4 regions of the Psychrobacter halotolerans genome follow, and region 2 is predicted to be linked to each of the others. Evidence: predicted binding sites of a transcription regulator. Region 2 holds the regulator's gene; each other region holds the start of a gene.

Region 1 (3,220 bases), on a different contig from region 2:
CTCGAACACAAAAAAAACGCTTATCGGCATGATGCCGATAAGCGTTTTTTATTAAGCTTTTTTATGTCAGTGCCTTGACCCGTTTAAGTAGTAAAAACCCAGAACCATAGTCAAATTGGTATTAAAAGATACTTCTCAGCAACAGATAACTGATAGCAGACATAATAGCCGCCGCAGGAAGTGTAATAACCCATGCTAGCCCAATTGGCTTCATTAGCGCCCAATTGGTATCTTTATTGACAATACCAATGCCAAGCACAGCCCCAACGAGCGTATGCGTACTAGACACTGGCAAGCCCATCGTTGACGCACCCATAACGACAGCCGCCGCTGCCAGCTCAGCGGAAAAGCCAGACGCCGGATGCATTTTTGCCAAATTTGTACCCACGGTTTGAATCACCTCTTTACCGATGAACCAAAGACCAACGATAAGAGCAACACCGAATGTCAACATCACAGCAGGCGGTACAGCCGCTTCTGTAGCAATGCTATTGGTACGAATCACATCCATAATCGCAGCAAAAGGACCGACCGCATTAGCGATATCATTTGAGCCATGACTAAAGGCAAAGGCAGACGCGGTAAAGACCTGCATCCAGCTAAACATAATAAAGGTCGCTTTGGTCAAGTCTTCTTTATGCTTACCGCGAATACTCTTGGTATAAATGAAGGTCGCAAGCCACACAAGCGCTGCGATCATGCCCATGATTAAAAAGCCTTGGAGCGTCGTCATACCGCTATTGACGTTTTTAAGGCCTTTAAATACAACCAAAGACGTCATGACCGCGCCGCCTGCCGCCGCAATAATAGGTACCCACTGTTTTAGTGCTTTTAGAGTATCTAAGCTACCGCGCTCATTTTCAATTTCATAAAGCTGCTTATAATAGTCGGTTTCTAAATCTTCAACCACGCAATCATCATCTTTATAGATTTCTTGATCACGTAGCATTGCTGAAGTATAGGCCAGCTGCTCTGACTCTGTTAACCCGTCCAAAAACTCTTTGTGGTTCTGCTTTAGGGTCTTTTTATCCGCTTTTAGAACCGCAATATGCGCCTCTGTTCTATCATTATACTCAATGATATTTTTCTTAATCTGACCGTATAAAAGGTAGGAGAAAACACCGCCTAATAACGGTGATAACACCCAAGAGATCGCGATGGTTCCAACCGTTCCCCAATCTACTGTGGATAACGCCATATCAGTCCCACCTAAGGTAATACCCAATACAATGGAGCTACCGATCACGCCGCCGATAATGGCATGAGTGGTCGAAACGGGTAAGCCTTTTTTGGTGGCAAACAACAACCAAAATGCAGCAGCAATAAGCGCTGACAACATGACATAAATAAACTGGTTGGGCGTCACCGACAGCCCATCCAAATCGACAATACCGCTTCGGATGGTGTCTGTCACTTCGCCGCCTGCCAGCACGGCACCAGAGACTTCAAATATCGCTGCGATACCAAGCGCTTGCGGAATCGTCAATGTCCCTGCACCCACCGAGGTACCAAAGGAGTTAGCGACATCGTTCCCACCGATATTAAATGCCATAAAGACACCAAAAGCGGTTGCTACAATAAAGAGCGTCGTCTGTTGACGCATTGTGTAGTCTAGACCCCACCACAAAAAGTAGGCGGTCATCGCAATCAGTAAAATGGCAAAAAATAGATTTATTCTCATAGAGCCGACGGTTTTGGTTGGCTCTGTAGAACTGCTGCTAATACCCATACGTTGATACGTCCTGCGTAAGCTGATTGAAATTATATACGGTTAATGGCATGGTGCTGCTATCGTCATGTTTGTTATGACATCTGACATCAAGATGTCATCTATAAAATATACAATATACTTTTTAAAGGGTAAAAACCCTGACATTCAATATGTCACAAAGCCGCAAGTGACATTGCCAAATCATCTGATTACAGCATCTTGCGGCTTAGGTATTTATAATAATACTTTTATAAAGAACTGCTCATACGGAAGCGAATACAGTCATAGTCATCATTACAGACTTAGTTACAGGCTTAGTCACAAGCTTAGTAAAGGCTTAGTCACAAGTTTAGGCAAGACACTCAAAGCACCGTATCAAGGTTAACCATGCTTCATTAGACACGCCTAGTTCTGCCACCACCAAGGCCATAACGCGCCTATTATATTAAATATAAGCACAGAATGCATGATGATATTGCAAGATTTGTAACTACTGCGACTTGACGCAGATAATCTCGTTATTTCGCGGCCAATTATACGCGCTTTGCAATAATTGTTTGGGTTTTAAATTCATGGTGGTATTGAGAAAAAAATAGCGATAAGTCACTGATTTTTTAAAATCAAAACTTTCACACCTTATTCATATCCTAGTCTTCACTCCTCAGTATTTATATTGCCGAATTACTTTAAAACCGATACCGTGCTGCTGCGGCAAGTTTTTGCACCTTCTGTCACGCTTGCGCACAGCCAGCAAGAGAAATTTACTCAGTAGCATGTTGTTATTTAGCACGTTGCTATTTAGAACGTTGTTATTACCGTGTCGATTTTATCTTGAACTAACTATATAGTGCTGTTAATTGTTCAATCGCATGGTCTAACACCTGCAAACGCGCTTGTCGCTTATCATTGGTTGCGATGATGCACCACGGTGCTTGCTCAGTATCCGTACGTGCCAGCATATCAGCAGCCGATTGCACATAGTCTGACCACTTGTCTCGATTACGCCAGTCATCGTCCGTCAATTTAAATTGCTTATGCGGTGTCTCTTGGCGCGCCTCAAAGCGTTTGAGCTGCTCTTTTTTATCAATAGCCAACCAATATTTAATAACAATAGTGCCAGCCGCCGCTAAATCCGCCTCAAAACGATTGATTTCATCATAAGCACGCTGCCACTCGTCGTTAGCCGCAAAGCCTTCAATGCGCTCAACCAGCACGCGTCCGTACCAAGTACGATCAAAGATGGCAATGCGGCTGATGCGATCAGTTTGCTCATTTGGCAGGCGTGTCCAAAAACGCCACAGATAAGGATGCTCAGCTTCATAAAGCATGGGCGCTCCAATGTTATAAATTTGATACTCACGCGGGTCGAGCGGTGCCACCAGTCTTTTAATAGCGCCGCCCTTACCAGCCGCGTCCATACCTTCAAAGGCGAAGACGATATGATGACCATCTCGGGCGCGTAGCAGCTCAGCAAGACGAGCTTGTTTTTCTGCCAGCGCTGTCTGATAG
Region 2 (3,220 bases):
GGGGTGTACTTGATGGCATTGATTACCAGATTGGATAACGCGCTATTTAGGTACATCTCTGAGCCATACAGCCCATCATAAGTGTCTATCTGCAAGTGAATGGTATGCTTGTATTCTTGGTTATAAGCTTGGGCATCATCATAGACATTGGTCAATAGACGGGTCATATCAATGTAGTTAAGCTCATGCGTCTCTTCGATCTCAATGCGCGACAATAATAATAAATCATTCACAATTCGATTCATGCGCGCAGTCTGCTGCGTCATCAGCTCAAAACCACGTCGCCAATGCGGCGGCATATCGGGTTGATCGGAGAAATTCTCCAGATAACCCATCATAACCGTCAATGGCGTGCGTAGTTCGTGCGAGACGTTTGCCACAAAGTCGCGGCGCATCTCTTCTAAATGCTGCAAGCGCGTCACATCATAAATAATCAACAACTTCTCATCGCCAAAGGGCGTGAGCTCACACTTTAAATAACGCTTAGGATCTTGCCACGACTCTATATGCACGCCATCGTTGAAGGCGGTTGTCGCATGATAATACTGACGAAACTCAGGCACTCGAATAAAGTCAAAAATGCTTTTACCAGCATCATCTCCTTGCAATGACAATAAATCTTGGGCAGCCTGATTCCACCACTCCACATTGTCATCTTCATTGAGCAAAATCACAGCGTCTCGTAGGGCCAATAAAGCACTTCTAATCTTGGTCAATTGGTCTGAGGCATCCTGATGAGAAACGGGTTCTGATTGATTTTGTTGATCCTGTTTTGTTGTCATTATTTTGCTCATTGATCATCCTTACCACTATTCGCTGTGTTACGTTAGGTTGCGACTGCCATGAGACTGCTTATTATCAATGTCATCAGTTACGTCAATTATATGGGTTCAACAAGACTGGAAAACCGGTAGCCTGTCCCGCGAACCGTTTGGATTAAGGTGTCACACTCATAAGGCCGCAGTAGTGTGCGCAAACGCTTAATATGTACATCAATGGTTCTGTCTTCGATATAAACATTGCCGCCCCACACTTGATCTAGCAGCTGTGTACGCGTATAAGCACGCTCTGGGTGACTCATAAAAAATGCCAACAATCGATATTCAGTAGGGCCAACCTCAACCACTTTACCAGCGGCGGTCACGCGTTGGCTTTTTGGGTCCAGACTAAGTTTGCCAATGTCGATAGACTTGTCACCGCTCAGCGCATTACTACGGCGTAGTACCGCTTTGATTCGTGATATCAATTCACGCGTCGAAAAAGGCTTGGTCATATAATCATCGGCACCGGCATCGAGACCATGAACCTTACTGTCTTCTTCGCTTTTGGCCGTCAGCATAATGACCGGTATTTCAGAGAGCAGCTCATCGTTCTTTAACATGCGGCAAAAATCCACGCCACTTTTGTCACCAGGCAACATCCAGTCTAATAAAATAAGCGCAGGTCTATGATCCACCACTTGTTGATGCGCCTCTGACACATCTGCTGCCTGTAGACTGTCAAATCCAGCCATCTCTAGGGTCATCACCACCATTTCACGAATCGCAGGTTCATCTTCAACAATTAAAATTTGCTCATGATACATAACGCATTCTCAGTCTTAGAGTACAAAGTTTGGCAGGTAAAAAAGGCGATAAACATTCGCCAGCCTTTACTCATTAAACGAATTAATTGTGACAACTTAATGACAGTCATCTATTAAATGTGACAAAGCTTACTGCACTTCTAACAAAAAGTTTAGTGGGCCATCATTGATACTTTCAACTTGCATATTAGCACCAAACTGACCAGTAGCAATAATCGGATACTGGGTTTTTGCATACTCGATCAACTGAGCAAACAATGCTTGCGCTGCCTCAGGTGCCATGGCGTCACCAAAGTCAGGACGACGGCCTTTGTCTGTCTTCGCCATCAACGTAAATTGAGAAACCAATAATAACCCACCTCCTATTTGCTGGACATTGTTATCCAGTTTGCCATATTTGGCCGGATCATCGTTATTTTCAAAAACACGGTACGTAAGGATTTTATCAATCAGGCGCTTAGCTGTTTGTAGATTGTCATCATGCCCTAAGCCAATATATGCCAGCAACCCCTGCTCGATGCGACCCACGCCCTGCTCATCAACGCTAACGCTGGCACTACGTACGCGTTGTATAAGTGCTCTCATTTATAGACTCCTTTTTATTTGTAAATGGCTTACAGATTATGGTCATACAATCGGATGCTGTCCATGATAAAATAGCGTTATACACTTGCCTATTTGTGAATGTGCAACACGCCCTATATTAAAACTTTTTTTGGTAGCCTTACTATGAATTTATTCACCACCTTACAACAGTTTGTCCCGCAGCAGCAGCTGAGTAAAGTCGCTGGTCGTTTGGCCGCCAGCCGTCATCCTTATGTCAAACGCACCTTTATTCGCAGCTTTGCCAAAGCCTATAACGTCAGCTTGGATGAGTATGAGCGCCAAAGCCTTAATGCCTATGAAAGCTTTAATGACTTCTTTACCCGTGAGCTAAAAGAAGACGCGCGTCCTATCGATACGACGACTAATGGCATTGTCAGTCCTGCTGATGGTGTTATCTCTCAGTTAGGTCAGATTAATGACCACAAAGTCCTGCAAGCAAAAGGTCGCCACTATGACGTTGGGCAATTACTTGCTGACAACGAAGAGGGTCGTTATTTTGCCGATGGTAGTTTTGCAACCGTTTATCTAGCGCCCAGTAACTACCACCGTGTGCACATGCCGTTCGCTGGCACATTGACCAAAACCCGCTACGTGCCTGGTACGCTATTTTCTGTCAATACGGTCACAGCAGCCAACGTGCCTGACTTGTTCGCGCGCAATGAGCGTCTCGTATGTATGTTCGATACGCAGTACGGCAAAGCAGCGGTCGTCATGGTTGGCGCGATGATTGTGGCTGGTATCGAAACCGTCGCGACTGGGAAAATTGCGCGCACAGAGGGCATACAAGAAGCAGAACATAATATGTCCTTTGAAAAAGGTGATGAGCTTGGCCGTTTTTATCTAGGATCTACTGCCATTATCGTCTTACCAAAAGCGGCAAAAGCTGACTGGGAAAATACCATGCAAGCCACTAGTTTTGTAAAAATGGGTCAGTTATTGGGTGTCACTAATCCGTAATAAGTCTCTGTCATAATAAAAAATAAAAGCCCAGTTAAACGTGAATGGTGACGATTAACTGGGCTTTTTGTT
Region 3 (3,220 bases), on a different contig from region 2:
TAGTGGATTTGGGCAATGGTCAGGAAGAAATCTTCGAAGGGTTGATGGATGGTTTGATTACACCATTATTGGCGCTCAATGATTTGAGAGGTAAAAACGAGCTATCTAACTCTCGTAAAGGCTCAATGTATATTGTTAAACCAAAAATGCATGGTCCTGAAGAAGTCAAAATGGCCAATGACCTGTTTAATGCCTCAGAAGACCTATTAGAGCTGGAGCGTTATAGCATAAAAATGGGCATTATGGACGAAGAGCGCCGCATGACGGTCAACCTAAAAGAAGCCATTCGTCAAGCAAAAGAGCGTGTCATCTTTATCAATACAGGCTTCTTAGACCGTACCGGTGATGAGATGCACACCAGTATGAATGCAGGCCCGTTCGTACCAAAAGGGGAGATGAAGTCGCAAACGTGGCTGCCCGCATACGAGCAATGGAACGTTGATATTGGTTTAGAGACTGGTCTGCAAGGTCATGCTCAGATTGGCAAAGGCATGTGGGCAAAACCTGATGAGATGAAAGAGATGATGGAGACCAAGGCGGCACATCCTAAGTCTGGTGCGACCACGGCATGGGTGCCATCTCCGACAGGCGCAACCTTGCACAGCATACATTACCATCAAGTAGATGTTGCTGATGTACAAAACAACTTAAAGTCTCGCGAACGTGCCAGCTTAGACGATATCTTAACCATTCCATTGGCAAAAGATATCAACTGGACGGAGAAGCAAAAGCAGCAAGAGCTTGATAACAATGCGCAAGGTATTTTGGGATATGTTGTACGCTGGGTAAACCAAGGTGTTGGCTGCTCGAAAGTCCCTGATATCGATAACGTGGGCTTAATGGAAGATCGTGCGACGTTACGTATTTCCAGTCAGCATATTGCCAACTGGTTGCATCATGATGTGGTCAGTGAGACGCAAGTGATGGATACCATGAAGCGTATGGCCAAAGTGGTTGATGAGCAAAATGCGGATGATGAGGATTATCAACCAATGGCAAATGACTTTGACAACTCTTATGCCTTCAAAGCGGCGTGTGATTTGGTCTTTAAAGGTCGCGAGCAGCCTAGTGGCTATACTGAACCGTTACTACATCAGGCGCGCCTTGATCTAAAAGCCCATTGTTAATTTGGCCAGATGTTTACCTGTGCTGTAAATAGGATAAATTGTTTTTATAAGCGCTATTTATTCATAGATAAATAGCGCTTTATTATTAGTCCATTGAAAGTTCATTGTTCAGATTGAGGACACTCTCTTACAATCAAAGCCATTATAGGAATCTATTCGGTCTTTATCTGTATTTGCAGGTAGAGCGTTTTTTTGTGGATAAATACATTCAATAATGTGCATATTAATTATTAATTGTCACGTTTAAAAAGCGAAAAAATGTGTTGCAAATTATGTCAAAGTTGTTATGCTTGTATTCGAAGTATGAGTTTGGTAACGGATGTTACGCAACGGACCGATTAAGACCAAAGTTTACATGGCAGTTACTTTTTTAATCCAAGTTATGTAAGTCATGGTTTTTTTCATCTTACTGTAATAGAACTTCGCCACACTTGTTTCTGACTAATCTCGGTAGCCAGTTACACATTATATCTTTGAGGATTTGTGACGATACCATTATGAGCATCAGCTAATAATAGCTCGCTTATTACTAAAATTGTAAAGTGGAGATACCCCATGAAAAAACTACTTTTAGCTACAGCAGTTGCTGCTTTATCTGTATCTGCAGCCAATGCAGCGCCAACTCTATATGGTAAAGCATTCTTAGCTGCTGACTATGTGAATACCGATTTTGATTCGAACACAGGTTTTCCTGCTTTCAACTATGATGAAGACACGGTAGAGATTAATTCTCATGGTTCACGTATTGGTCTAAAAGGTTCTGAAGCCATGACTGCTAATACTGATGTTATCTATCAGTTAGAGTATGGCACACGTATCGATGGTGATAGCAATGGTTTCACTAACCGTGATACGTATCTTGGTGTGGTAAACAAGCAGTTTGGTGAGTTCCGTGTTGGTAAAAACCAATCAAGCCTAGCCAGAATCGACAACGTTGTTGTTAACCAAGGTTACTGGGATAACTTAGGTACTACACAGAACGAAAGCGAAGCTGTTGAAGCGTTAAACATGGCGGATAGTAACCGTATCCAAAGTTCAGTTATCTGGACTGCACCAAAGTATGACGGTCTACCATTACAATTGTCTGCCATGTACAGCTCTGATGATGCAAATGGTAACGACAATGCTGGTTTCGGTGTTGCGATGATGTTTGATCAAGGTACTGGCTTCACTGCTGGTATTGCATACGATAAAGATCAAAACATCGATGGTGATATCATCCGTGGTACGGCTACTGTTGATTTAGGCAAATATATCGCAGCCCCTGTAAGACTAGGCGCGCTATATCAAGTAGCGGATTATGATGGTGCTGATAACTCAAGTGACAATAAGAAAGAAAAAGGTTTTGTTATCAGTGGCGAGATGGGTCTAACTAACTTTGCCCGTCCAGCGTCTGTATACGCCCAGTATAACAACACTAGTAACTTGAACGGTTTCAATAACTCTGATTCAGACCAAATTGTTGTTGGTGGCAGATACTTCTTTAAAGACAACATCATTATGCATGCTTATGCTGGTATGAACAAAGCTGACAATGCTGGTTACTCATGGACTGATACTGTACAAGAAGAAGATCAATTAGTTACGACTTCTGGCGATACTGAAGTAATCGTCGTTGGTACTGGCCTAGAATACAAATTCTAATCTAACCATTAGAATCTGATTATAAAAACTCATCCTTCGGGGTGAGTTTTTTTATGTCGTCTAAAATTTTTTGTTAGGTATAATGGCGCGATTGATAAAAGCATTTTAAGATTTTAAGTATTACAGAACTCTACATGACAGAAATGAAATGGTAGAAAAGGTATTTCAATGAAGAACGTATTTTTAGTCACAGGCATGACAATGTTACCGCTAGCTGCCGTCCATGCGGCGCCGGAGATATACGGTAAAGCTTTTGTGACCACCGATTATAGTGATACTAGCGTCAGCACTGATAATCAACCAAATCGCTTTGATCGCGTCGATAGCGATAATGTACAAATCAATTCAAACTTTTCAAGATTGGGTTTGCGTGGTTCTGAAGCCTTGACCGATAACACGGATTTAATTTATCGCTTAGAGTACGGTATTCAAATTGATGGTTCTGGTAG
Region 4 (3,220 bases), on a different contig from region 2:
ATTAAAGTAGCTATATTACTGAGCAGGCTTGTAGACAGGTTGTCCATCGCTACCTTTTACATCGTTCCATTTGGCTTTAAACAATGCCACTGCCGTGTCTGAGAAAGGCACATAATCTAATGCCATGGCACTATCATCGCCTTGGCTATAAGCCCAGTCAAAGAAGTTCAATACGCCAGCCACTTGCTGAGGATTCTCTGGTTGCTTATGAACCAAGATGAAGGTTGCAGCAGCGATTGGCCATGCTTGCGCAGTTTCAGAGTTGGTAATAACTTTATAAAAACCGTCTTGTTTTGACCAGTCAATATCACCCGCCGCGGCAAATGTTTCTGCAGATGGCTGTACGATGTTGCCCGCTGCGTTTTTAAGCGCTGTGTGTGACATGTTGTTTTGCTTGGCGTAAGCATACTCAACATAACCGATAGAGTTTTTCATACGGTTGACGTAGCTTGATACGCCTTCGTTGCCTTTACCACCAGCACCAGTTGCAGAGGTTGGCCATTTAACCGTTTTATCAACACCGACCGTATCATTCCAATCTGTTGACACTTTGGCCAAATAATCTGTGAAGTTAAAAGTCGTGCCTGAACCGTCTGAGCGGAAAACGGTGGTGATCGCCGCATCAGGTAGGGTCAAATCTGGGTTCATAGCAGTGATAGCAGGGTCATTCCATTTGCTAATTTTACCTAGATAGATATTGGCTAAGGTTTCGCCATCTAGTTTCAACTGACCAGGCTCAATGCCATCGATATTCACGATTGGTACCACGCCGCCGATGACGGTTGGGAACTGAATAAGACCAGATTCTTCAAGTTCTTCAGGCGTCATTGGCGCATCAGAGGCACCGAAATCAACAGTTTTTGATTGAATTTGTTTGATACCGCCAGAAGAGCCGATTGATTGGTAGTTAACTTGACCGCCAGTCGCAGCGTTGTAGTCAGCAGACCATTTGGCATAGATAGGCTGCGGGAACGAAGCACCTGCGCCTGTAATGTTCATGGCAATGTTTTCAGCAGATTTAAAACCCGTGCCAGCAGCAGGGGCGGTGCTAGTGGTTGCAGTACCAGTGGTTTCAGTCGTGGTAACAGGAGCACTACTAGTATCAGCAGCGGTCTCTGTCGTTTCGGTCGATTTATTACACGCCGTAAGTGCTAAGGTACAGCTGACGGCCACTGCTAATAATGAATAACGCATGTAGGACTCCTAAAGTTTGACAACGATACAAAAAAACATTGTTTGTGACATGCGAGCTATAGTGACAAGTTTTTATGACAGTTTAATGACAACCTTTTTAATCTTTTATTTTGAGTCAAAGTTAGCCATTCATTTTTGCAGAACGTCTATCGTCAATATGACTAGAATCGAAACACAACCTTATGATGCGAGCCTAATGCAATTTTTTTGCAGACTCTGTCAGTATAGAAACAGACACAAGTACAGCAGGCAAAGAGAATCTGGGTCAGTCTCGCTATATTTTTTATGGGCAACATAGTTTTGGCAAAATATTTATCTTTAAATATCATTAGCCGTTAAGATAGGAATTTGCTAGTATAAAGTTGATTTACAACACTGACAGACTCGGGGTGCGGTGTCATATTGGCCTGTTTTAGTAAACTTGCTTTATTAAAATAGTCGCCTTTATACATTCGCTGAGAGATCACCCGCCGAACCTGATGCGGTTAGTACCGACGCAGGGAAGTCTTAGGCTTATGTTCTATATGTACAAAGGGCGCGCAGAAATGCCTTGTTATTATTGCCAACGTTTAGCAGCGGTTTTTTGCCGTTGTATGGCTTTAATAATTTGTGTCCATCAATCTTTGAGTGAATTACTACGCCTCGTTTTGGGCGCACGTTTGCTTTTTGACTGTATTTGTTCATTGCATACGGCTTCACCCCGCAGCGACTGGCGGTGTTGATTTTATTCAAAAACCAACACGCTAGGACAGCATATGAAACCTTCAGATATTCAAACAACATCGAACGTACAAAACCCTCAAATCCATACGCCAAATAGTGACGCGACTGCTACTTCACCGATGACTGATACTTCACCGACGACTGATACAATCAACAGCAAATCTGACAAAAAGTCTGAGGCGCTAAAGACCCCTGCTCACCGCACGGCAAGTGACGTACGCTTTGAAGAAGATGCCCGCGACCTTCATCGTATCCTCCCCGCCTCCAAAAAAGTCTATATCGAGGGCTCGCGTCCTGACATTCAAGTGCCCATGCGCGAAATCAGCTTAGCAAACACACCCATTCAAGGCGTGGAGGAGTCAAGTTGGGAACAAAACCCACCGTTTTATGTGTATGACACTTCAGGCGTTTATACCGACCCCAATGTCGATATCGACTTAACCCGTGGTCTGCCAAAACTGCGCGAACACTGGATTGCCGAGCGCGGCGACACCGAGCAGCTCAGCGGTCTATCCAGCTCGTACGGGCAAGCACGGGCACGCGATATCAGTACTGCCAATCTAAGATTTGCTCATATCGATAAGCCGCGCCGTGCCAAAACAGGCGAAGGGCTGGCAGGTAATGTCACCCAAATGTACTACGCGCGCCGTGGCATCATCACCCCTGAGATGGAATATATCGCCATTCGCGAGACGCAAAAGCAGCACGAGCTGACAGATATGCGCCAACATGATGGTGAGAGCTTCGGTGCCAACACGCCTCAAATCATTACACCTGAATTTGTGCGCAGTGAAGTGGCGGCAGGACGCGCTATTATTCCCAATAATATCAACCATCCTGAGTCTGAGCCGATGATTATCGGGCGCAATTTTTTGGTGAAAATCAATGCCAATATTGGTAACTCAGCGCTTGGTTCTTCTATCGATGAGGAAGTATCAAAAATGACGTGGGCAACGCGTTGGGGCGCGGATACCATTATGGATCTGTCAACGGGCAACCACATTCATGAAACGCGTGAATGGCTCATTCGTAACTCGCCTGTACCAATTGGCACCGTCCCGATTTACCAAGCACTAGAAAAAGTTGATGGCGTGGCAGAAGATTTGACGTGGGAGATCTTCCGCGACACTCTAATTGAGCAAGCAGAACAAGGCGTTGATTACTTCACCATTCACGCGGGTGTTTTGCTCCGTTACGTACCATTGACCGCAAAACGCCTGACGGGTATTGTGTCGCGCGGCGGTTCTATCATGGCGCAGTGGTGTCTTGCCCATCATAAAGAGAGTTTTTTGTACACGCATTT

What was found. The regulator PhoB, encoded in region 2, activates phosphate uptake and scavenging genes when phosphate is short. The targets are predictions, from matches to a motif close to TGTCATNAANCTGTCATAA.
Region 1: a site for PhoB is predicted at 1,814-1,832, ahead of AAJP47_RS01120 (inorganic phosphate transporter). Genes of this name have one in related genera too.
Region 3: a site for PhoB is predicted at 1,527-1,545, ahead of AAJP47_RS01985 (porin). Genes of this name have one in related genera too.
Region 4: a site for PhoB is predicted at 1,267-1,285, ahead of pstS (phosphate ABC transporter substrate-binding protein PstS). Genes of this name have one in related genera too.

What each region holds. Positions count from the first base shown of each region.
Region 1 covers NZ_JBDKWD010000001.1:260,214-263,433, forward strand. The annotation lists gene AAJP47_RS01120 (inorganic phosphate transporter) at 122-1,729, opposite strand; gene AAJP47_RS01125 (ATPase) at 2,548-3,220, opposite strand, start outside.
Region 2 covers NZ_JBDKWD010000008.1:53,245-56,464, reverse strand. The annotation lists gene phoR (phosphate regulon sensor histidine kinase PhoR) at 1-782, opposite strand, end outside; gene phoB (phosphate regulon transcriptional regulator PhoB) at 881-1,585, opposite strand; gene dtd (D-aminoacyl-tRNA deacylase) at 1,715-2,170, opposite strand; gene asd (archaetidylserine decarboxylase) at 2,315-3,148, shown strand.
Region 3 covers NZ_JBDKWD010000001.1:469,088-472,307, reverse strand. The annotation lists gene AAJP47_RS01990 (malate synthase G) at 1-1,127, shown strand, start outside; gene AAJP47_RS01985 (porin) at 1,683-2,771, shown strand; gene AAJP47_RS01980 (porin) at 2,940-3,220, shown strand, end outside.
Region 4 covers NZ_JBDKWD010000002.1:227,326-230,545, reverse strand. The annotation lists gene pstS (phosphate ABC transporter substrate-binding protein PstS) at 16-1,194, opposite strand; TPP riboswitch at 1,570-1,714, shown strand; gene thiC (phosphomethylpyrimidine synthase ThiC) at 2,037-3,220, shown strand, end outside.